DNA from 3 places in the Dactylosporangium sp. NPDC051484 genome. Region 1 is predicted to be linked to each of the others. Evidence: riboswitches for the same ligand, from Rfam matches in the RefSeq annotation. Region 1 holds a riboswitch; each other region holds the start of a gene.
The links. Region 1 has a riboswitch for cyclic di-AMP ahead of AB0367_RS38365 (NlpC/P60 family protein). Riboswitches for the same ligand answer to the same signal wherever they lie in the genome.
Positions count from the first base shown of each region.

Region 2: another riboswitch for cyclic di-AMP. It lies ahead of AB0367_RS04120 (NlpC/P60 family protein); the one in region 1 lies ahead of AB0367_RS38365 (NlpC/P60 family protein).
Region 3: another riboswitch for cyclic di-AMP. It lies ahead of AB0367_RS22595 (hypothetical protein); the one in region 1 lies ahead of AB0367_RS38365 (NlpC/P60 family protein).

Region 1 is NZ_JBFAZX010000072.1:390-6,094, reverse strand. It holds gene AB0367_RS38400 (hypothetical protein) at 32-427, shown strand; gene AB0367_RS38395 (helix-turn-helix transcriptional regulator) at 688-954, opposite strand; gene yidD (membrane protein insertion efficiency factor YidD) at 1,231-1,596, opposite strand; tRNA gene AB0367_RS38385 (tRNA-Gly) at 1,895-1,968, opposite strand; gene AB0367_RS38380 (pyridoxamine 5'-phosphate oxidase) at 1,978-2,484, opposite strand; gene AB0367_RS38375 (MarR family transcriptional regulator) at 2,551-3,006, shown strand; gene dcd (dCTP deaminase) at 3,016-3,594, shown strand; gene AB0367_RS38365 (NlpC/P60 family protein) at 3,622-4,617, opposite strand; cyclic di-AMP (ydaO/yuaA leader) riboswitch at 4,629-4,766, opposite strand; gene AB0367_RS38360 (hypothetical protein) at 4,900-5,190, opposite strand.
Region 2 is NZ_JBFAZX010000002.1:23,791-31,927, reverse strand. It holds gene AB0367_RS04125 (phosphoesterase) at 1-1,000, shown strand, start outside; cyclic di-AMP (ydaO/yuaA leader) riboswitch at 1,272-1,405, shown strand; gene AB0367_RS04120 (NlpC/P60 family protein) at 1,418-2,440, shown strand; gene AB0367_RS04115 (hypothetical protein) at 2,608-2,919, shown strand; gene AB0367_RS04110 (vitamin K epoxide reductase family protein) at 3,095-3,715, opposite strand; gene AB0367_RS04105 (thioredoxin domain-containing protein) at 3,715-4,473, opposite strand; gene AB0367_RS04100 (hypothetical protein) at 4,773-5,291, opposite strand; gene AB0367_RS04095 (hypothetical protein) at 5,593-5,982, shown strand; gene AB0367_RS04090 (sulfite exporter TauE/SafE family protein) at 6,083-7,204, shown strand; gene AB0367_RS04085 (heavy-metal-associated domain-containing protein) at 7,217-7,447, shown strand; gene AB0367_RS04080 (hypothetical protein) at 7,856-8,137, shown strand, end outside.
Region 3 is NZ_JBFAZX010000013.1:173,314-181,450, reverse strand. It holds gene AB0367_RS22640 (alcohol dehydrogenase catalytic domain-containing protein) at 1-417, shown strand, start outside; gene AB0367_RS22635 (SigE family RNA polymerase sigma factor) at 961-1,518, shown strand; gene AB0367_RS22630 (hypothetical protein) at 1,511-2,740, shown strand; gene AB0367_RS22625 (polysaccharide deacetylase family protein) at 2,933-3,691, shown strand; gene AB0367_RS22620 (hypothetical protein) at 3,758-4,186, shown strand; gene yidD (membrane protein insertion efficiency factor YidD) at 4,287-4,691, shown strand; gene AB0367_RS22610 (hypothetical protein) at 4,762-4,956, opposite strand; gene AB0367_RS22605 (hypothetical protein) at 4,953-5,159, opposite strand; gene AB0367_RS22600 (VOC family protein) at 5,529-5,912, shown strand; cyclic di-AMP (ydaO/yuaA leader) riboswitch at 5,998-6,144, shown strand; gene AB0367_RS22595 (hypothetical protein) at 6,154-7,176, shown strand; gene AB0367_RS22590 (phosphatase domain-containing protein) at 7,259-8,137, opposite strand, start outside.

The DNA.
Region 1 (5,705 bases):
CCGACTCGGCACTCACCGCGCAGGATCCAGCGTGAGCGTCACCCAGCTACCGGGCCGCCAGGCCATCACGGTCGAGCATGCCCCTGCCTCAGTCTTGCCATTCCAGGCCCGGTGCCCGTCCTGGTGCACCATCGAACGCGACGACCCCCACGAAACACATCTCCGCGCGACCGGCGCGATCAGCGTCCAACCGACGCCGGGCCAGCTCAACCTGATCACCGTCATGGTCAAGCAGGACCGGGACGGTGCCGCCGTTGACCTGCGCGTCCTACCGCACGCTGACCAATACGGGGCACTCCTTGACGCCGAGGCCCTGGACCAGGTCATCGCGGCGCTCACCGAGGCGCGCCAATGCATCGCCGGACGGGCGACCCCCAACAGTGTCGCGATGGCACCCAGACGCCGCCAGCGTCAGCGGCACAGCTGACAGTCGCCGCTATGGCCCACTAATGGCACACGGGTGGTGTCGAGTTGGCCGACATGCACGAGGCCCTGGCTGGACTGCTGCCCTGACCAGGGCCTTAGCGTTGGAGCGGGTGAAGGGAATCGAACCCTCACTGGCAGCTTGGGAACCGTACAAGACAGGTCGACCGGCCAAGGTGCGAGGCGTGGCGTCGTCGCCCGAGCGGGCCTGGAGCGGCCTCGACGATCCCGCCTTAATGGCACGCTAATGGCACACCGCAGCGGTCACGCCGCGTCGGGTCTGGCCTGGAACCCAACGGCCAACGCCACATCGAACGCTCGCGCCAAGCGCTCGAGAACCGGAAAGGTCGGCACGGTGCCGCCGGCCTCGAAGCGCGCTACGGCGGACTGCGTCATCGAGGCGGCATCGGCCAATTCGGTCTGACTCCAACCGCGCCGCTCGCGAAGCTCCCGGACCGCCCGCCCCTCGATCGCACCCGGCTCGGCCATGCGCTGGCTACGCAGTTCGTTCCAATCGCTGCGACCGCTCATGCCTCGATCCCTTCCTCGACGGTATGCGTCTCGGCGATGCACCGCGCCATCGCCCCTCGAGCGCGTTCGACCTCACGGGTTTCACGTTCGCAGTTCGCGAAGCTTCCCGTAACCCGGCTCCGCGGCCTCGACCGGCTCCCGGCTGCGCGGGTTTTCACTGCTCGGACTGCTCCCCGCCGTCGTCACGACCGGGGTCGGCCGAGCCACGCTGCACCAGCGACAGGCCCCGGTGCAGCTCCTCGGCGTGGCGGTGGCGCCCAGCGCCGTGCTGGATGGTCAGCGCCCTACCGGCGGCTCGTCGACGGTACCCATCGGCACATCACATCGGCACCGCGCGATCCGGGCCGCAGCCAGTCTGCCGCCGGTCACCAGCCCGAAGCGGTCCACCACAGTCAGCCCGTACGCGCTGCACGACGGCGAATACCGGCACCGGACGGGCAGCCGGGGCGAGAGCCAGCGCTGATACCCACGGATCGCCCGAACGCCCAACCGGCCCGCCGAAGACGGCCGGGACGGCACACCGAGGCGGTGCGGCGCCACAACGAACAGCAACGCGCTCAGCCGGCCCAGCCCGAGCACGCTGCTACAGGGCGACAGCACGCTCTGACAGGGGGCGCAGGCGACATCGAAGCAGTTACACATCTCGTACACAGTGCTCGGCACCGGCTTTTCTTACTGCCAAGATTGCCCAAGGTCAACTCCCGCCCGTGATCCTGCCGCTCGCCTCACGTAGCTCACCGAGTACGGGCGACGCGGACCCGACCTGAGCGGCCTGGAGTGATCTTGCGGAACCTGTCGTAATGGCACCCCAGACGCCGTCAGTGTCATACGGACAGCTGACAGTGGGGCAAACGGCCGCAAATGGCACGACGCCGCTTCCGAGTGTTCTGACAAGCGAACAGCCCTGGCGGGACATCTGTCCTGACCAGGGCCTTCGTCGTGGAGCGGGTGAAGGGAATCGAACCCTCACTGTCAGCTTGGGAAGCTGATGTTCTGCCATTGAACTACACCCGCGAGCGACGCCTACTGTACCGAATCCACGGCGTTCGTGCACGGATCATTCTGTTTTGCCTTCGTGGCGTGGGTGGGGCGGTCCTTCCAGACGGTGTGGGTCGAGGTTGTCGGGGTCTCATGGCGGACGAGCATCGCGACGTCCACGGTCAGCTCATACAGGCGCCAGTCGACCGCTGGGGCGGCGCGCATCGTTGTGGCCAGGCGGGCTGTCAGGGGCTCGTCGGTGACGGGGGTCGCGCGGCCCGACAGGTATGCCTCGTCGTCGGAGTCCGTGGACGGGAAGCTGTGCAGCGAGTAGCGGCCGTCGCGGTCCAGGTCGTGGCGCTTTGGGGAGGCGAGGACGAAGCAATACAGGCCCTCGTCGGTGATGACCGGGGAGACGGGGTGGATGCGCGGGCCGCCGTCGGGGCGGACGGTGGCCAGGTAGCCGAGGCCTGGGCCGTATTGGCAGACCAGGGTGCGGATGGCCGTCGCCAGCTCGGGCTCGGCCGCGGCGAAATCAGCCCACGATGCCATGTGCCCAATGTACTCGTACGTGTGTTCGATTGTCGGCGAATTGCCCGAACGAGGCAAACTGAAGCGGTGACGTCGGCCGACGAGTTGATCGACCTTCTGCGGCGCTTCAATGTGGAGGCCGACCGGTTCGTCGACGTGTTCACGCGGGCTCACGGGTTGCATCGCACCGACATGAACGCGGTCGCGCACATCTGGCGGGCGGCGCAGGACGGGGAGCCGCTGACCGCCGGTGAGCTCGCGCGGCGGCTCTCGCTCAGCCCGGCGGCGACCACCGCACTGCTGGCTCGCCTCGAGCGCGCCGGACACGTCGAGCGGCGGCCCGACACCGCCGACCGGCGCCGGATCAACCTGGACATCCAGCCGCCGGCCCAGGAGCTTGCGGCGGCGTTCTTCGCCCCGCTCGGCGTGCACCTACGGGCGGCCTTCGGCCGGTTCGCGCCGGAGGAGATCGAGCTGGTGACGAGAATCATGGGGGCGGTCCTCGAAGCGACCGCCGCGGCGGCGGATGAGGCAACACCGTAACCTCAGAGGGTGTTGCTATCCGACCGTGACCTGTGCAAGGAGCTCGAGGGCGGCCAGTTGTGTCTCGAGCCGTTCGATCAAGCGCTGGTGCAGCCGTCCAGCATCGACGTACGGCTCGACCGGTGGTTCCGAGTGTTCAACAACCACCTGTATACGCACATCGACCCTGCGATCCAGCAGGACGACCTCACGTCCATGGTCGAGGTCGGCGACGGCGAGCCGTTCGTGCTGCACCCCGGCGAGTTCGTGCTGGCCTCCACGCTCGAGGTGATCACGCTCGGGGACCAGCTCGCCGGGCGGCTGGAGGGCAAGTCCAGCCTCGGGCGGCTGGGGCTGCTGACACACTCGACGGCGGGCTTCATCGACCCCGGCTTCTCCGGCCACGTGACGCTGGAGCTGTCCAACGTGGCCAACCTGCCGATCCGGCTCTGGCCGGGGATGAAGATCGGCCAGCTGTGCATCTTCCGGCTCTCGTCGCCGTCCGAGCACCCATACGGCTCGACGGTCTACGGCTCGCGCTACCAGGGGCAGCGCGGTCCCACTCCGAGCCGCTCGTGGCAGAACTGGCGGACCTGGCCCACCATGTGAAAAGGGCGGGCTCGCGGCCCGCCCCCCTCATGCCACCCGGCCGTAGCCGGATATCGGTGCCATATCGATCTTCTTCATCTGCACGGGTGCGCTGGGGTTCGGTGCGTGGACCATCCAGCCGCCGCCGACGTACATGCCGACGTGGTGCAGGTCGCTGAAGAAGAAGACCAGGTCACCGGCCTGCAGATCGCTCCGCGACACGCGCTTGGTGTCCTGGTACTGCCAGTTGGTGTAGTGCCGCAGCGTGTAGCCGGCCTGCTTCCAGGCGTACAACGTCAGGCCGGAGCAGTCGAACGTGTTCGGCCCCTCGGTCGCCCACACATACCTCTTGCCGATCTGCGCGCACGCCACCTGGGCCGCCTTCGCGCCCGGGCCGCCGGTGTACTCGAACGGGCAGGCGACCGGCCGCAGGTTTCCGGTCGTGCCGGACGTCCCGTATGCCTTGGTGCGCATGTCGTTGAGGTTTTTGATGTCGGCGTTGATCTGCTGCTCCTGCTGCGCCAGCGCGGCCTCCTGCTCGGCCTGTTTGGCGACCAGCTCGTCGAGCGGCGTTTTCTGCGCGTCATACTGCCGCTTGGCCGTGACTACGTCCTTGATCCGCGCCTGCTCGTCCTTGGCCAGCATGTTGAGCATCGTCAGCTGGTTGATGAACGTGTCGGGCGAGCCGGTCGTGAGCATCGCGTCGAGCTTGGAGACGCGCCCGGTCTTGTACTGCATCACGGCGAACGCGCTCACCTTGTCGAAGGCGGCGTCGACCTGCTGGCGCAGCGGCGCGATCTGGGCCTCGAGTTTGCTCTGCTTGGTCTTGTTGGTGGCGAGCTCGATCTTGAGCTGGTTGTGCTGCTCGACCACCGGCTCGATCTGGTTCCACTTGTCGTCGATCTGTTTCTCGATCTCGCCCGGGGTCGGCTCCGCATGCGCGAGCCCCGTGATACCGACGGCGAGCGACAGACCGCCGAGGATGGCGACGAGGAGCCGTGCCAGACGGTGGGGCCGCCTCGTCCACCTCAGATGGGTCTCCACCGAGGAGTTACTCCTTCTTCCATGGCCGCCTACCGGGTTAGCTGACGGGTTCGGGCGGGAAGGTCGCCCTACCGCGCACAAGTTCGCGGATTCACCCCGGGTTGACGCGTGGGTCCCCGGCTCGGATATCGACTCGGCGGTGCCGCCTGGCGCGCCCGTGGCGGGCGCGGACATCCAGCCGACGGGAATTCACGTTAAGCGGGGCGGGTTCCCAGGTTCAAGTGGGTGATTGATTGTTGTCCGTTTTGTTCCGAAAGTCGTGCAATTTGCGTGACGTATACATCACCAATTCGACGGTGACGAAGGAATCGCGGTCCGTCCCGGCTTGACCCCGTCGACGGCCACCGTGAGCAGCGCGTTACCGCGCGAACACGCGATCTGGTGCCATCTCTCGCCGGCGACGGAACGCGATGCCAGCGCTACAAAAATGGTAGGCGAGCCGGTGCCGACAATCACGCAACTCGGCCGACCGGCCATGCCATCGACCTGGAGCTTGAACTGGCTGTCACTGATCGAGAACCCTTTTTGCGTGACATTGGCGCCCTTGGAAGTTCGTCGGTCGGACGAGAACACTCGCGCCGTAGCCGAACTCCGCGCGCCCCGGATTGAGAAACCCGGCTGGCCCGCGCGCAACTCTCCGCACCGTAATGCTCACAGTGCGCCGGAGACGCACCGCGAGTCCACCGTCATGCGGCACCGCGACGAGGTCACTGCCTTCGGTTCGGCGCGCCCGCAGTGCGAGCCGCCCCCTTGACGCCGTTGACGAGGCCGTCGTCGAACGTGAACCAGACGGTGATTTCGTGCTTACCATGCGTGCCGGTCGACGCCCGTGGTGGCGCGCTCGGAGCGCCCCGGCGTCGAGCCGGACCCGGGCGGCGCCGCGGTCGTGGTTCCGGTCGCCCGTTCGGCTGCCCGGCGCTCACGCGGCGTGATCGCCCGATGTTCGACCAGCCCGGCGGCAACGACGAGAGCGGCAGGCCAGGCACGCGGCAACAACCGCCGTTGTCGGCACATGACTGGACACGATCTCCCGAACCGCGCGGCCGCCGCGGTGGTTCCGGCCGCGTTCGCCCTTCCGCATGACGCGA
Region 2 (8,137 bases), on a different contig from region 1:
CGAGGCGAAGATGCTCTACGACCTGGAGAGCAAGTTCGCCAAGAATGACCCGTTCCCGGCGGACCCGAGCCGGAACACCGAGGCGAAGATGGTCGAGTTCCTCAGCTACGCCAAGGGTCTGCGACAGAAGCCCCTGGTGATCGCGCACCACGCCTCCCGGTCGGCCACCGGCTTGGGCGTGTGGGGTCAGGACACCCCGCACGAGTTCCGCAACGGCAACAACGTCGCACCCGACATCTACGTCGGCTTCGAGGGCTCTCCCGGTCACCAGGCCGCTCCGCTCAACGGCGGTGCGCGTGGCGCCTACGGCAACTACCCGACGCACGGCGGCTACGACCAGATGACCGCCCGCGTCGGCGGCCTGTGGGACTCGCTGCTCGGCGAGGGACGCCGGTGGTGGATCACCGCCACCTCCGACTCGCACGTGCACTGGACCCGCGGTGGCGCCGACTTCTGGCCCGGGGAGTACAGCAAGACCTACGTGCTCGCCCGGCAGGACTACGGCGACATCATGGACGGCCTGCGCAACGGCCGGATCTGGGTCACCACCGGTGACCTGATCACCAGCCTCGACCTCACCGCCAGCGGCCAGGGCAAGAACGCCGCGATGGGTGAGACCATCGTGCTGAGCCGGCGTAACCGCTCCGACGTGGAGATCGAGATCAAGTTCCGTCCGCTGGACGGCACGAACCACCACGGGGACCGGCCGCAGGTCCGCCGCGTCGACCTGATCGTCGGCCAGGTCACCGGCCCGTCCGCCAACCTCGACGCCGACACCAACCCCACCACCAAGGTGGTCGCCCGGTTCGGCCCCCGCGACTGGCGCAAGCAGGGCAAGGACTACGTCATCAAGCACACCCTGCGCAACGTCGAGACCGACGTGTACGCCCGCGTCCGCGGCACCAGCACCGACGAGGCCGAGCCACTCGCCGACGGCAAGGAATCGCCGTGGGACGACCTGTGGTTCTACTCGAACCCGGTCTTCGTCCAGTTCCGCTGACGCCGGCGAGCAACTCGGCGAGACGTCCTGGCCGAACCCTGGTGGCTCGGGGACACGGCCGGGCACGGCGGCGCCCAGCATGATGGTCCTCAGCCTCCTGGGCGCCGCCACCCTCACCGCACAGAAGGGCCGCGCGAGACACACGGGGCGCAGGTCATCGACGACGGTGTCCTCCTACGTATCGTAGGAGACGCACTTGTGTGCGCTGGGGGCAGTGCGTAAGGTCTGCTACGGCCGGGCTCCGGCGCCGATCACCTCCGGTCGGTGCGGATGTCCGGCGTCGCCGAGTCGATGCCGAGCCGGGGACCCATCGCGACCTCCCGGGGTTCTGAGCGATCCGCGGTCGGGCGAGCTTCCCGCCCGAAACCCGTCAGCTCACGCGGCAGGCGGCCGACGGAAGAAGGAGCCTGCCCGCACGTGCCGTCCTGCCGTGTCCACGCCGCGCACAACACAGTAATCCCCAGACGGCTGTCCAGCCGGGTGCTGTCGCGTTCCGTCGTCGCGCTCATCGCCGCGGTCGCGGTGTTGTTGGCCGGCACCGGGGCGGCGCGGGCCGAACCGACGCCGGCGGAGCTGGAAAAGCAGATCGACGACATGTGGAACCAGCTCGAGCCCACCATCGAGCAGTACAACCAGGTCCACGCCCAGCTCAAGGACAACCGGGCCAAGGCCGAGGCGCTGCAGCAGCAGCTGCAACCTCTGCAGGCGCAGGTCGACGCGGCGATGGACAAGGTCAGCGACATCGCGGTCCGCCAGTACAAGACCGGCCGGGTCACCACCCTGCAGGTGCTGCTGGCCGGCACCACCCCGACCGACATGCTCGACCAGCTCGCGACGGTCAACGCGATCGCCCGCTACGAACGCGCCCAGATCCAGGGCGTCGCCGAGACCCGGGACAAGCTCGCCGGTGACAAGCAGGCCCTGGATACGCTCATCGCCGAGCAGACCAAACAGGACGCCGAACTCGCGGCGAAGAAGACCCAGATCGAGGGCAAGATCGCCGAGCTGCAGAGGCTGCGCCAGCAGGTGTACGGCAGTAGCGGCGCCACCGGCACCCTGAAGCCCGTCGCCTGCCCTGTCGAATACCTCGGCGGCCCCGGCGGTACCGCGGCGAAGAAGGCCTGCGAGCTCATCGGCAAGCCTTACATCTGGGGTGCGTCCGGCCCGAGAGGCTACGACTGTTCCGGCCTGACCCTCACCGCCTGGGCCGCCGCGGGGGTCACGCTGCGCCACTACACCAAGTGGCAGTGGGATGACACCAAGGCCGTCTCCCGCGCCGACCTGCGCCCCGGCGACCTGGTGTTCTTCTTCAGCGACCTGCACCACGTGGGCCTCTACGTCGGCGGCGGCTGGATGGTGCATGCCCCCACCACCGGCGACCACGTGCGCATGGCCAAACTCGATGGTCGGCCCATCACCGGCTACCGCCGACCCGGCTGACCCGCTCGCGGGGCAAGGGGTATGGATCGACGGGCGAGAAAAGCGGTGTGCCTCACAGGAACCTTTGCCCTGCGTCTGGTGACTATGCAGCGTAGTAGCTTGGTCGAATGGCGAGGAAGGCGGCGAGGTTGGCTGCGCAACTGTGGGGACGAATCGTCCGGAGTACCTTGATCGCCATTGTGGTGGCTGTCGCCGCCGGTGTGGCCCAGATCGTCGCGATCGCGCCGGCCGGCGCGCACACCGCGCTGCACAGCGGTACGCCGGCAGCGGGATCACCGACAGTAGTCGCGGCGGCGCTGCGGTTCGAGGCGACAGGTGTGGTGGCCTCGCTGCTGCCCGTCGTCCTGATGGTCGTCGCGATCGGCGTGGCCGCGGCATTGGCGTTCTGGCCCAGGCGCGGACGAGGCGAGCATGGACCGGCCGAGCCGCCGCCGACCGGCACCGGTGAGCGTGCGGACGCCCTGGACAACCGAGCCTGACCGGAGACGTTCGCGTCGCCGGTCAGCACGGTCGTCGCCGACGTCCCGGGGGCAGGCACCACCCACCGCGCGTCAGTCAGGCCGTGTCGCCTCGTCACCGTCAGGCAGGCGCGAGGTCTCCGGTATCTGGTGCCTCTCGGCCGATGCCAGACGCCGGAGACCTCGATCGTTGTCTTCAGCCGAACAGCCGATCGCCGTACTTGACGACGATGGCCAGCACCAGGACCAGCATCCAGATCACCACGACCATGAGGTCGAGGTTGGCGCGGATCATCGTGGACAGCGCGGCCTGGACGCGGGGCGGGAGGAACAGGTTGCGGTCGCGGATGTTGACGTGGGTGAGGGTGGAGAACACCAGCGTGGTGGACACGGTCACCAGCAGGCACCACGGGCACAATGCCCCGATGTGGAACATCGACTGATAGAGCAGCCAGTACGCGAAGACCAACCCGACGGTGTAGACGACCTGGGCGGCGAACATGAACCCGCGCGGGAAGCGCACGCCGGCCAGGCTCGCCACCGCCAGTGTGATCACCACCGGTTCGGCGATCAACCCGAGAAAGGCGTTCGGGAACCCGAACAGGTGTGACTGCCAGGCGCTCCCGACCGTCCCGCAGCTGATCACCGAGTTGATGTTGCACGACAGGTTCGCGTTCGGGTCGGCGGCGAGCGTGACCGCCTCGACCGACAGCACGAACGACGCGAGCAGGCTCAAACACGACGAGACCAGCATCGTGGTGAAGAGCCAGGCGTTGGCGTGCCGGATCCGGTGCAGCCGGCCCAGCAGGCCAGCCACTACTTCGCCCCTCCGGCCGCCTGTTCGATGGCCTCGGTCAGCGGGCCCGCGGTGTAGAGGTTGCCTGCGAAGACCTTGCCGTTGATCTTCACGGTGGGGGTGCCTTCGATGCCCGCCTTGAACGCATCGTCGTTGGACTTGGCCGCCCACGCCTTGAAGATGCCCGCGTCGAAGGCGTCCGCCACCTCCTGCGTCACGCCGGCCTCGACCGCCAGCGCCACGATCCGCTGGTCAGACAGTCCTGGGGTGCCTTCCTGCGGCTGGTTGGCGTACAGCGCCTTGCTCAACGCCCATACCGACCCCGGCGCCCGGTCGGCGACCGTGGCCAGCGCGTTGGCCGCCCGGGTGGAGTACCTGGTGCCTTGTGAGGTCTTGTCCAGGAACGTCATCGGCCGCAGCTCCAGCTTGACCGTTCCGGCTTGGATCAGCCGGTCCAGCTCACCGGCATTGGCCTGTTCGAACCGTCCGCAAGCCGGGCACATGAAATCCAGGTAGATCTCCAGGGTCACCGGCGCGGTGGCCGAACCGACCGGGATCGCCCCGCTCGCGGTGAGGTTCGCTGGTGTGACCAGCTTTCCGCTGGGGCCGGCGTCCTTGCTCGCCGAGGTGAACACCACCGCGATGATGGCGACCAGCAGGCCGGCGATGACGACCCCACCGGCGCCGACGGCCACTCGGATCCGGTTCCTGCGCCGCTGCTCGGCGCGTTCCTGCGCCAGGCGGACCTCGTGGGCCCGGATGCGCGCTTGCTTGCTCATCGTGTTGTCTCGTTTCTCGCGTCACCGCACCGATGGCGCCGCAGACGCGGGCGCCAGCGCGTCCGGGCCGGCTGCCGTAGCGACCGATGCCGGCCGGCCACACGCCGCCCGGATAGCCGGCGGCATCGCGCTGGCAGCACCGCGACCGTGCCGCGGCGGTGCCGGTGTTGACAGGGTTGGGTTGTTCAGGAGCCGGACTTCACCCAGTGCTGACCCGGCGACCGTCGCGGGCACGCCACCGTTCGCCGCGGCCGCTGCCAGGCCCGAGGGGGCAGCACCGAGGACGGTGACGGGACGGATCAGCTCGCCGTCCGTACGGGGGGTCCACGCCTGCACACCGGGGACCGGTCCAGCTGCCACGCCCGCAGCACCAGCTCTGCCGGCCAGCGGGGAGCAGCGGGCTGTCGCCGCCCGTCAGCGACGGCGCGAACCGCCGGCGGCCGTGGCCACAGCCGTCCGACCACGGCGGACGCCCGGGCCAGCAACACCCGCAGCGCGGCCCACACCCCGAGCGCGCCCAGGACCGTGGCCAGGTTGGTCAGTAGCGTCGGTACGGCCACCATCAACACCAGCCCGGCCGCATGCCCCGGTCCGGCGCTCAGCGCGAGCTGGCCCTCGGCACAGCCGGGATGCTCCCGGAGCACCTCCAGGTGTACTCCGAGCCAGGCCAGCGGCTCGTTCGGCGACACGCAGCGCCGCACCGCCACCAGCGGCGCCCGGTGCGCCACCATCCAGGCAGCAGAGCCCAGCACCGCCACCATGCCGACGGCCAGTGCGGCGACCGGCCACCGCCCTGTGCCGCCTGCCGTGCCAGCCATGCACGCCTCTCCGCTCTGCCCGATGCGATCCGTGCACCGAGGCTAACCCGTCAGCCGGCGAACGACCCGGGCCATGCACCCTGAATCGACAGGACCTGCGACCCGCATTGATGTCGCGTGTTGACCGTACGCAGCCCGGTGGCGCGGTCGGCTCCGCCCGGCCGCTGGGGATCTATCTGCCCCGATGCCACCTCACCGGCTGCCAGCGCGGGGCCGGTGTGGCCGTATGCTGTGTGCCGTGACACGCCTGGCCACCGGCACCACGACCGCAGTCGCATGGCTGCGGCGTCCGGTGTGGCCGTTGGCGGTCTTCGCGGCGATCCTCGTAGCGCTGGCGCTCACCGTGGCCCCCGCCTGCGATGGCATGCCGATCACCCAGGCGGGTGCGATGGCGACCAGCATGCCGATGGACGCACCGCACCACACGCCGGGCGATTCCGCCGGGGGAGAGGTGGCTGACGGAGCACCGGTGCCCGTCATACCGTGCCCGATGCTCGCGGCGGGCGCACCGTCCAGTCATATGCGCTCCTGTCAGCCGGCGCCGACCGCCGCCGCCAACCTCGCCGTGGTCGCGCCGATGGCTGGCGACGTCGGCGGATACCCGGTGCCGATCGCGGCCGTGTCGCACGCCGGTGTGCCGCTGCTGCCGCATGCGGCGTCCCTGCACGAACTCAGCCAGTTGCGCCTATAGGGAGACCCCACCTCCGAAGTGATCTTGCTCGGAGGTGTCTCGTCACCCGGTCCACCGGCCGGTTTTCGATGGGTTCCTCTTCGTGAAAGGCGCTGTGTTGGTGAATCTCGCCGCTGTCCTGGCCACCGGGCTGTTCGCCGGTGGCGTGTCCTGCGCCGCTGTGCAAGGCGGCCTGCTCGCGGGTCTCGTGGCCCGGCAACGCCCAGCTCCCGCACCCGGCACCGGCACGCCTGGCAGGCCGGCCTCGACCACGAGCACGGCCGGCCGGGCGACGGCCGGTCCCGCCGGCGCGGACGCCGCCGCAGGCTCGGCGCGGGGGCGGCTGGTCGACGACCTCGTTCCGGTCGGCGGGTTCCTGGCCGGCAAGCTCGTCTCCCACACACTGCTGGGTGCGGCGCTCGGCGCTGTGGGCGCCGCGGTGCAACTGTCGGTCGGGCTGCGTACCACGGCGCAGATCGTCGCCGGGGTCCTGATCATCGTGTTCGGCCTGGCGCAGCTGGGGGTGCCCGGCTTCCGCGGCATCACGGTCACCCCACCGGCGTCGTGGGGCCGGTTCGTGCGGGGCCGGGCCCGTTCGCAGTCCGTGCTCGCCCCTGCGCTGCTCGGCCTGGTCTCTGTGCTGATCCCGTGCGGGGTCACGCTGTCCGTGCAGGCCCTGGCCCTCACCTCCGGCTCGCCCTGGGCGGGCGCGGCCACCATGGCGGTGTTCGTGGCCGGCACCGCGCCGCTGTTCACCGTGCTCGGCTACGCGGCCCGCAAGGCCGCCACCGCCTGGCGAGGCCGGCTCGCCGCCGCGACCGGTCTCGTCGTCCTCGGCGTCGGCGCGTACACCCTCAACGGCGGGCTCGAGCTGGCCGGCTCACCCTTCGCGGCCAGCCGCGTCGCCGAGGCCGCTGGGCTCGGCCCCGCACCGATCACCACCTTCGCCCCGGAGGATGCCCCGCCCGTCTCCACCGACGGCGGCCGGCAGACCGTCATCGTCACCGCCCGCACCGGCTACTACCGACCGGCGAACCTGCAGATCGCCGCGGGTGTCCCCACCACGCTCATTGTCCGCTCCGCCGGCGCCGAGGGCTGCGTACGGTCATTCATCATCCGCGACCGGCAGTACATCCTGCCCGTGCGCGGCGACACCAGCATCGACCTGGGCACCCTCACCCCTGGCCGGCTGCGTTACAGCTGCGGCATGGGCATGTACACCGGCAGCCTCACCATCGCCTGAAAGGCACCTTCCGTGAACGCACCCACCACGGCCACCATCACCTTCCGGGTCGAGGGCATGCACTGCGGCAGCTGTGGCCTGCTCATCGACGACACTCTCGAAGACCTCCCCGGCGTCAGCGCCTCGACCACCAACGTGCGCACCGGCCACACCACCGTCACCCTCGATCCAGCCCGGGTCGCTCCCGAACAGGTGATCACGGCGATCGGACAGCTGGGCGACTACTCCGCGCAGAGGGAGTAGCCAGGGCGGCTGAATCCTCGGCGTGGAACCCGCGCTTCATCGCCATTTGCTTCTCTGGACATAGCGGCGTGAGATCTTTACGAACCTCGATCTCTCCATCTACCCTTTGGGGAAGGTTCCGGCGACGTCGACGACACGTAGTCATGTTGTCGATGGTCGATGCTGATGGTCTTCGCCGCAGTGCGTCGAGGGATCGCGCCGTGCGCCATGGGCTTCATTCGAGATGGCCGCAGCCGACATTCGAGTGCGAGGACGCGATGAGCGACAGTGCGATAGCGCAGCCCGACGTGCGTGAGTATCCGTTCGAGGTCTTCGCGGCGGCCTGCCGGACGAACTGCTGCGCATGGTCGAGCACGATCTGATCCGCGACGTCGACGCCGGCGCGGTCACGACCGGAAGGGGCACCTCATGATGGGCGGGAGGGCCGTCGTCATCGGTGGCAGCCTGGCGGGCATGGCCGCGGCGCGCGCACTGGCCGAGCACTTCGCAAGCGTCGTCGTCATCGAGCGCGACGAGCTCGCCGACGACACCGAACCCCGCCGCGGCGTGCCCCAGGGCGGACACGGGCACGTGCTGCTGGTCGCCGGGCAGCGGGCCCTGGACACGCTGTTCCCCGGCCTCATGGCCGAGCTTGTCGCGGCGGGCGCGGTCGAATTCGATCCCGGGATGGACCTGTCCTTCTTCCGCTTC
Region 3 (8,137 bases), on a different contig from region 1:
GAGAAGGGCGAGTTCGCCCGGCAGCTCGGCGCGCACCACTACCTCGACAGCACGGCTGTTGACGTCGCCGCCGAACTGGCACGGCTGGGCGGCGCCCGCACCGTGCTTTCCACGGTCACCAGCTCCGCGGCCACAACGGCGACCGTGGGCGGCCTGCGCCCACGCGGGCGACTGGTCGTGATCGGTGTGCCGACCGAGCCCCTGCAGGTGTTCGCGCCCGACCTCATCCTCGCCAGCAGGCTGGTGGCCGGCCACGCGTCCGGCACCGGCATGGACAGCGAGGACACGTTGCGCTTCGCCGCCTTGACAGGTGTGCGGCCGATGGTGGAGACGATGCCCATGGCGGAAGCGAACCGTGGCTACGCGAAGATGATGGCCGGACAGGCACGCTTCCGGATCGTGCTCACCGCTCAGTGACCGCCCCAGCGCCGGCGCTTCTGCGCATCTATTTCAAGTGGCTTTCGCCCCGCCAATGACTGCGTAGGCCGAATACCTCTTCCTCTAACGCCGCCTCGTCGCCAGGCGCAAACCATTCGACATCGTACTCCTCAATCAGCCGCCGCATTTGTGCGTCCCCGCGCGTTGAGAAGTCGTCATATCGTGTTTCGCGTCCAGGGATCACGGATGCCAGGTACACGATCCAGAAGTCTTCCAACTCTGCCGTGAACAGAGCGAACCACCCCCGGTATTCTCCCGCTCGACATCGGCCCAGCTTTCCATCATCGGGCCAGGTGGCGTGAGTTATTTCCATGGACGCCATTTCTTCCTTTCCCGGTCGCGCCTGAGCGCGGAATACCTTCGGCCTTGACGATCTTATTCGCGCCTGGCTGACCCTTGTGCCTGTTCCGGGACGATTCGGCCTCGGCGGCAGCTGTCGGCTGGACGACAAATAGTCGCCTGCAACCTCAGGGTGCGGTCCCGCGTGTTTGTCGTCGAACGGCCGGGGATCGCCGGTCGCCGATGGGAAGGAAGGGCAGTGTGGTCACCTTGCTTGACGGGGGCAGCCTTGGAAGCCTGTCCGACAGTGGACCGCCGCTCGGTGTTGCGTTCGAGGATTTCTACGCGGCGCACTTCCGGCCGCTGACCATCCAACTGTTCGCGTACACGGGCGACATGGCCACGGCGCAGGACATGGTGCAGGAAGCGTTCTGCCGGGCGCTGGCGCAGTGGAAGCGCGTCGCGGCCATGGAGTATCCGGCCGCGTGGGTGCGACGGGTCGCCTGGAATCTGGCCACCAGCAGGTGGCGGCGGACCCTGGCCGCCGCGCGGTTCCTTCGGGGGCATCGCGAGGAGCACATAGCAGCGCCCAGCCCGGACCGAGTGGCGCTGGCGCAGGCCCTGAGCACACTGCCGGCGCAGCAACGCCGCGCGGTGATCCTGCACTATCTCGCCGATCTGCCGATCAGCGACATCGCGCGTCAGGAGGGTGTGGCCGAAGGGACGGTCAAATCCTGGCTGCACCGGGGGCGTACCGCTTTGGCAACCCAACTCACCGACAAGGAGAACGACCGTGGCTGATTTCGACGACCGGTTCCTCGCCAGCGCGTTCGCGGAGTTCCGTAACGAAGTCGAACCTCACGTCAAGCCCGCCGGTACCGCCGCGGCCCACGACACTGTGCACCGCCGGCACCGAGTGCGGATGATCACCGCGACCGCACTCGCCGCACTGGCGGTGGCCGTGCCGGTGGCCGCGTATGCGGCGGTGACCGGCGACCCGCACGGCCCACCGGCCGTGACCGGCAACTCGCCCAGCGACCCGCCCAGCCCCACGTTCAGCGACCCGGCGCCGCCCGGGCCGAGCGTGGCGCCGTCAAATGTCGTGTCCGCGGCACCGGACGGCCGGATCAGCAAGGCGGACCTGCGCAACGCGACGCTGAACATCCCGGCGTGGCCCAAGGGCTTCGACGAGATCTGCCCGACCGGCAAGGTGAAGTTCAGCGCTGGCAAGGCAGGGACCAACGGCCTGGAGGCGCTGCAGGGCGACCCCGTGTACGTGGACGTCGACCACGACGGGGCGCAGGAGACGGTCATCCTCGTCTCCTGCAGCCCGCAGGGCAGCGACTACCAGGTTGTCGCCCTCGACCGGGACACGACCGGCAAGATCGTCACCCTCGGCAAGGTCGTCGGCTCCGCCGGCAACACCGGCACGGAGCGCTTGGACATCATGACGATCTGGGCGATCGCGGCCGGCGACAACGGCCAGGTCCGGGTCGACGTGGGCGAGTACCGGCCCTGCTGCTCAATGGCGCAGGCGTCCCAGCACCAGTGGCGCACGTACGGCTGGAACGGCAACCGGTTCACCCAGACCGGCGGGCCGACCACGTTCCTGCCTAACTCGAACATCACCGACCTGGTTATCACCGCCGACCGGCCCACCATGACCAAGCAGAGCGACGGCTCGTGGACGGGCACCCTGCGGGTGACCATCCACAACACGGCCAAGTTCGCCACACCGGGCAAAATGCGGTTCTCGATCAGGCTCGACAACGGCTGGGGTGCACAGCTGGGCACAGAGTGCCGCGACGTCATCAACGACGACCCGCTGGGATGCACACTGCCTAGCCTCGCCGCGGGCGCGAACCGGGTCCTCACCATCCAGCTCACCGCGGGCTCGGCGTTTGCCAGCCTGGCAAACAGCCGGTGCGACGTGTACACCGGCGCGGTCGACGCCAACGGTGCCGACTATCCGGACCGAAACTGGAGCGACAACGCGGCGACAGTACAGGTAATCGAGGGCTGAGCCCGGACCGGCGGCCCGCCCACGGATCCCGGTCCGTGGCGGGCCGCCGCTGTTCGGGCTCATCTCGCGCACTTCCCCGCGGCCAACCCTTGGACACCGACGTGTGCGCAGGTCGGGTACCGTCGGCTGGAAACTTTGGATCGACGGGGGCCTAAGGTGAACAGACGCGCACTGTTTCGAGGTGGTCTGCTCGTGACCGCCGGCGCCGCCATCGGGGCGGCCGCGGTCACGATCCCCCGCGTCTGGCCGCAGGCCCACCTCCCGTTCGACGGCGGATACGCGCCGGCTGCCGACCGGGTTGACTACGACGTCAAAGGGCACGTCGCGGTCACCTGGCACGTGGAGACGTCCGAACCGGTGGTGGCGTTCACCTTCGACGACGGGCCGGGTCCGAAGTGGACCTCCGAGGTGCTGGACGTGCTCGATCACCACCAGGTACCGGCGACGTTCTTCCTCGTCGGGCAGAACGTGACGGCCCACGGCGACCTGCTGCGCGGCCGGCTGGACCGGCATGAAGTCGGCAACCACACGTGGTCGCACCCCGACCTGGCGAGATTGGACGCGCCGACCATCAACAACCAGTTGGCCCGGGCACACGACACCATTCGAGCGGTGACGGGACGTGAGCCGAAGCTCTTCCGCCCGCCGTATGGGCACATCGGCGGGTCCACGCTCATGGCGGCCAACAAGGCCGGTTACAGCCTGGTGCTGTGGTCGAAGAAGATGAACGAGGACCTGTACGTCAAGAACCCGCCCGGGCAGGCGCAGGACATCGTCGAGAACGCCCGTCCCGGTCAGATCATCCTGGCCCACGATGTCGGCTCCGCCAACCGGTATGTCGCGCTCAGCCAACTCGGCGCGATGTTCACCGGGCTGCGCCAGCGCGGCTTCCGGTTCGTCACCGTGTCCGAGCTCATGGCGATCGGCCGGCCGGCCTCCAGCAAGGGCTGATCAGGAAATTCTCGATATGCCCGGAACCCGTTGCCCGGAGCCGCTACGACCGCGGATGATGATCCGGTGACCGAGCGCTGGGAGACTGTCGAGGCCATCGCCGCCGCGCGTGACCGGTTCGAGGCCGCCATTCCTGGTTGGCGACCTCCCGCGGCGTTCGGCATCGCCCGTGACGGCGCCGACGGGCCGTCGTTCGCGCGGGTCGGTAGCGCGGAGAACCGGCTCCCGGCGGCGGTGCTCGCCACGGTCTGCGAACACGTCGGCGGATCGGGGTCGTATCGCCTCGGCCGCGACGACCTGGAGCGGGTCATCGGGCTGCTGGCCCCGGCACAGGCGTGCACCGACGTCGAGCACCCGAACCTGGTGGCTTGGCAGCGGTTGTACGCCGACCTGGCGCCTGGCGAGCACGTGGTGGCCGTGTTCGCCGCCGATCTCACGGACGCGGCCGGCGACCGGTATGTGGCGGCACTGCAGGCGGCCGCATTGGCCGGGTGAGTCGTCACCGGCCACACCCGCATCGAGTCAGGCCCGCTCATCGACAGACTGTCGACAACAGGCTTGATCATTGCCGCGACGCGCCAACACAATGCCGCTCGTGGAATCGGACGAGATGCGGCCCAGCCGACGGCGCTGGTGGAACGACGTGCCGGATTGCGGCTGCGACGGCTTCGACGGTTGTGACGGCTGCGACGGCTGCGATTGCAACCCGTTCATGCTGAGTTCGTTGCTGCTCGGTGCGCTGGCGATCACGACGCCGACGAGAAGACCACGGCGCGACGCCAGCCTGCCGGGCCGCGCCGGCATGGCGGCCATCCGCGGCTATCAGCGCTGGCTGTCGACGCACCTGCCGACGCGCTGCCGGCAGGTTCCGACATGCAGCAACTACGGGCTGGAAGCGGTACGGCGATACGGGCTGGTCGTCGGCTCCCGCCTCACCGCCGCCCGCATCCGCCGCTGCAACCCGTCGACGCCGCAGGGCACCCACGACCCGGTCCCGTAGCCGGCCGCGGCGACGATGCGCCTTGATCACGGAGCGCTCGTGTACCAGGGGGTACATGAGCACTCCGTGATCAAGGCGTCCGTCGGCGGGTGGAGCGAAGGACCTCAGCGGTCCTGGGCGCGAAGGCCCGCATGCCCCCGGGCGGCAGTTGCATGCCGCTGGCCACGTACGCCGCCATCTGCTCCTGGTAGGCCGCGAAGGCCGCCTCCGCCCGGCCCGCGGCGGCTAGTTCGCCGGCCAGCACGTACGCCCCGACCAGGCTCATGCTGGTGCCGAGACCGGCCAGCGGCGACCCGCAGTAGCCGGCGTCGCCGAGCAGCACACCCGCCCGCGCGACCAGCGATCGACGCGCACCTGACAGATCGAGTCGAAGTAGAAATCCGGGGCGTCCGGCATGGTGGCGAGCAGGGCGGGCACCCGCCAGCCGGCGCCGGCCATCCGCTCGGCGAGGACCCGCTGCTGCTCCACACGCCCGAGGCGGTGGTACTGGTCCGCGGCGGTGAAGCTCAGGCTGGCCTTGGCCGTCCCGCCGCGCTCCGGCCGCCGGAGGCGTTGTACATGAGGAACCAGTGGCCGAGGTCGCCCGGGTTGGGCACGGTGAAGCACGCCCCGTAGCCGCCGAGGTGGTGGACGAAGTCCCGCTCTTCGACTTCGACCTGGACAAGCTGTTCGAGTTCGGCCTGGCCCGGCTGCTGGACGGGATCGGCCTCTTCGTCCGGGCACACGCCGAGTAGCTCGGCTGTCCGCGTCCGGCCCGCCGCGGCGGAGCTTCGGTGGCCACCGACTTCACCTTGCGTACCAGTGGTCCGCCCACTGGCAAGGGCGGACTATAGGGGTATGGCCGTCCAACTGAATCACACCATCGTGTCGGTCCGCGACAAGCAGGAGTCGGCGGAGTTCTTCGCCGAGATTCTGGGGCTCGACAAGCCGGCACCCTTCGGCCGGTTCTTGACCTTGCAGGTCGACAACGACGTCTCCCTCGACTTCGCCGACGATCTCGGACCGGTCCACCCGCAGCACTACGCGTTTCTGGTCAGCGAGAGCGAGTTCGACGTGGTCTTCGGTCGAATCCGCGCCCGCGGCCTGTCGTACTGGGCCGATCCGGCCCGGCACCGGCCGGGCGAGATCAACACCCGCGACGGCGGTCGAGGCGTCTACTGGGAGGACCCTAGCGGGCACTACCTCGAGATCCTCACGCGTCCGTACGGCAGCGGAAACTGAACGCCGACGCCGACCCCAAGCCCGGGACTGGCCGAGGTACAGTGACCCACGGTCACGTCCACGAGGGCACCGCCCCCGGTGCCGGGCGGGGCTGCCGCCCAATCGCCGCACCGTGGCGAGCCGGGGACCCACGGTAACGTTGGGGTGAATCCGCCCTTCCTCGGAAGGGTGGTAGGGGTCGTTCCGTCCCGAACCCGTCAGCTAACTCGGTCGGCGGCCGACGGAAGGAACGACGAACCAGATGTCACCGCGACATCCATACCGGCGCACGTTCATCGCGCTGCTGGCGGCAATCGTGCTCGGGGGGCTCGCCGCCACGCCCGCCGCGGCCGAGCCCGGCGGCGACACCGGCGACGAGGGCTCCAGCGCCAACCCGACGCTCAACTCCGTCCTCGAGAGCACGAGCCGCAAGTGGTCCGAGGCCAATGATCTGCTGAACGCCTCGGTCAAGCATCAGGGTGAGCTCGCCGCACAACTGCAGGCGACCGAGGCGCGGCTGGCGGTGATTCAGGATCAGGTGGCCGCGATCGCCGCGGCGGCATACCGCACCGGCCCCCTCACCACGTTCGCCGCGCTGATGGACGCGAAGACCCCGGACAGCTTCGCCGAGCGGGCCGGCTCCATCAACGAGATCGCACACCACAACAACAACCTGCTGCACCAGGCCAAGCAGCTGCGGGACGACCAGGCCGCGCAGAAGAAGGCGCTCGATGGCGAGATCGCCACGCAGCAGGAGCAGAAGCGCATCATCGAGCAGCAGAAGAAGGACGCGGAGAAAGCGCTCGCGCAGGCCGGTGGGCCGAGCAGGGGCTTCGTCACCGCCAACCTGCCGCTCGCCAACCCGGTGCCGCGTAACGCCAACGGGTCGCTGCCCAAGGAGTCGTGCAGCGTCAAGGACCCCACGACCAGCGGCTGCCTCACTCCGCGCACGCTGCACGCGATGCAGGAGGCGCAGAAGGACGGCTTCAAGCGGTTCGTGTCCTGCTACCGCCCGAGCGGGCCGTATGAGCACCCGAAGGGCCGCGCCTGCGACTTCTCGGTGCAGACCAAACCCGGCTTCGGCGGGGTGGCCACCGGCGACGACTACACCTACGGCACCACCCTGGCGACGTACTTCGTGAAGAACGCCGACCGCCTCGGCGTCATGTACGTCATCTGGTTCAAGCAGGTGTGGACGCCGACGGTCGGGTGGCACCACTACTCGGGCGTCGCCGGAGACCCCTCCAGCGACCATACGAACCACGTACACCTCTCGATCCTGTGATCCTCACGTTCGCGGGCGGCCGGTCGGCAGGGCAACCGTCGACCGGCCGTTTCCGCGAGGTGACAGGTCCATCCGGCGCGGCTCAGAGGATCTCCGTGTCCCGCAGAAGTCGCCACAGGCCGGCGCCGTCGGGGGCGCCCAGCCAACGCCGATCGTTGAGCGGGACCCGCTTGGAGCCGCCGGCCACCCCCGGGAACGCGCCGGCCAGCACCGCCTGGGTCGGCGAGAGGTGCCGGATCGCCACAGCGGCCACGCTGTCGGGGTGCTCGGCGGCGAACTCGGCGTAGATCTCCGGATCGTGCTGCCCGTCGTCGCCGACCAGCAGCCAGCGAATGTCCGGGAACTCCTCGGCGAGGCGGGCCAGCGACGCTCGCTTGTGCGCCTGGCCGCTGCGGAAGAACCGGTCCGGCTGCGGGCCCCAGTCGGTCAGCAGCAGCGGCCCGGCTGGATACAGGTGCCGGGAGAGGAACCGGGTCAGCGTCGCGGCCACGTTCCAGGCGCCGGTCGACAGGTAGAAGACCGGCGCGCCCGGGTTGGCGTTGACCAGCCGCTCGTACAGCACCGCCATGCCCGGCACCGAGGCGCGGGCGTGCTCGTCGAGCACGAACGTGTTCCACGCGGCGAGCAGCGGGCGCGGCAGCGTGGTGACCATGACTGTGTCGTCGACGTCGGAGATGATGCCGAAGCGGGTGCCGGGGTCGATCATCCGGATCGGCGCCTCGACGGCGGCGCTGTCCTCGCTCTGCAGCGTGACGGACGCCCAGCCGGGCGCGAGGTCGGCCTCGACGACGACGTCGATGAACCCGCCGCGGTCGCAGCGCACCTCACAGGTCCGGCCGCCGGCCTCGATGCGCACCGGGGCGTCACCGACCGACACCGCGGTGAACGAGCGCCAGCCGCGCAGCTTCTTGAGCCGCTTGGCCGGCTTGGGGTCGATCCGGGCCAGCAGCACGCGGCCTAG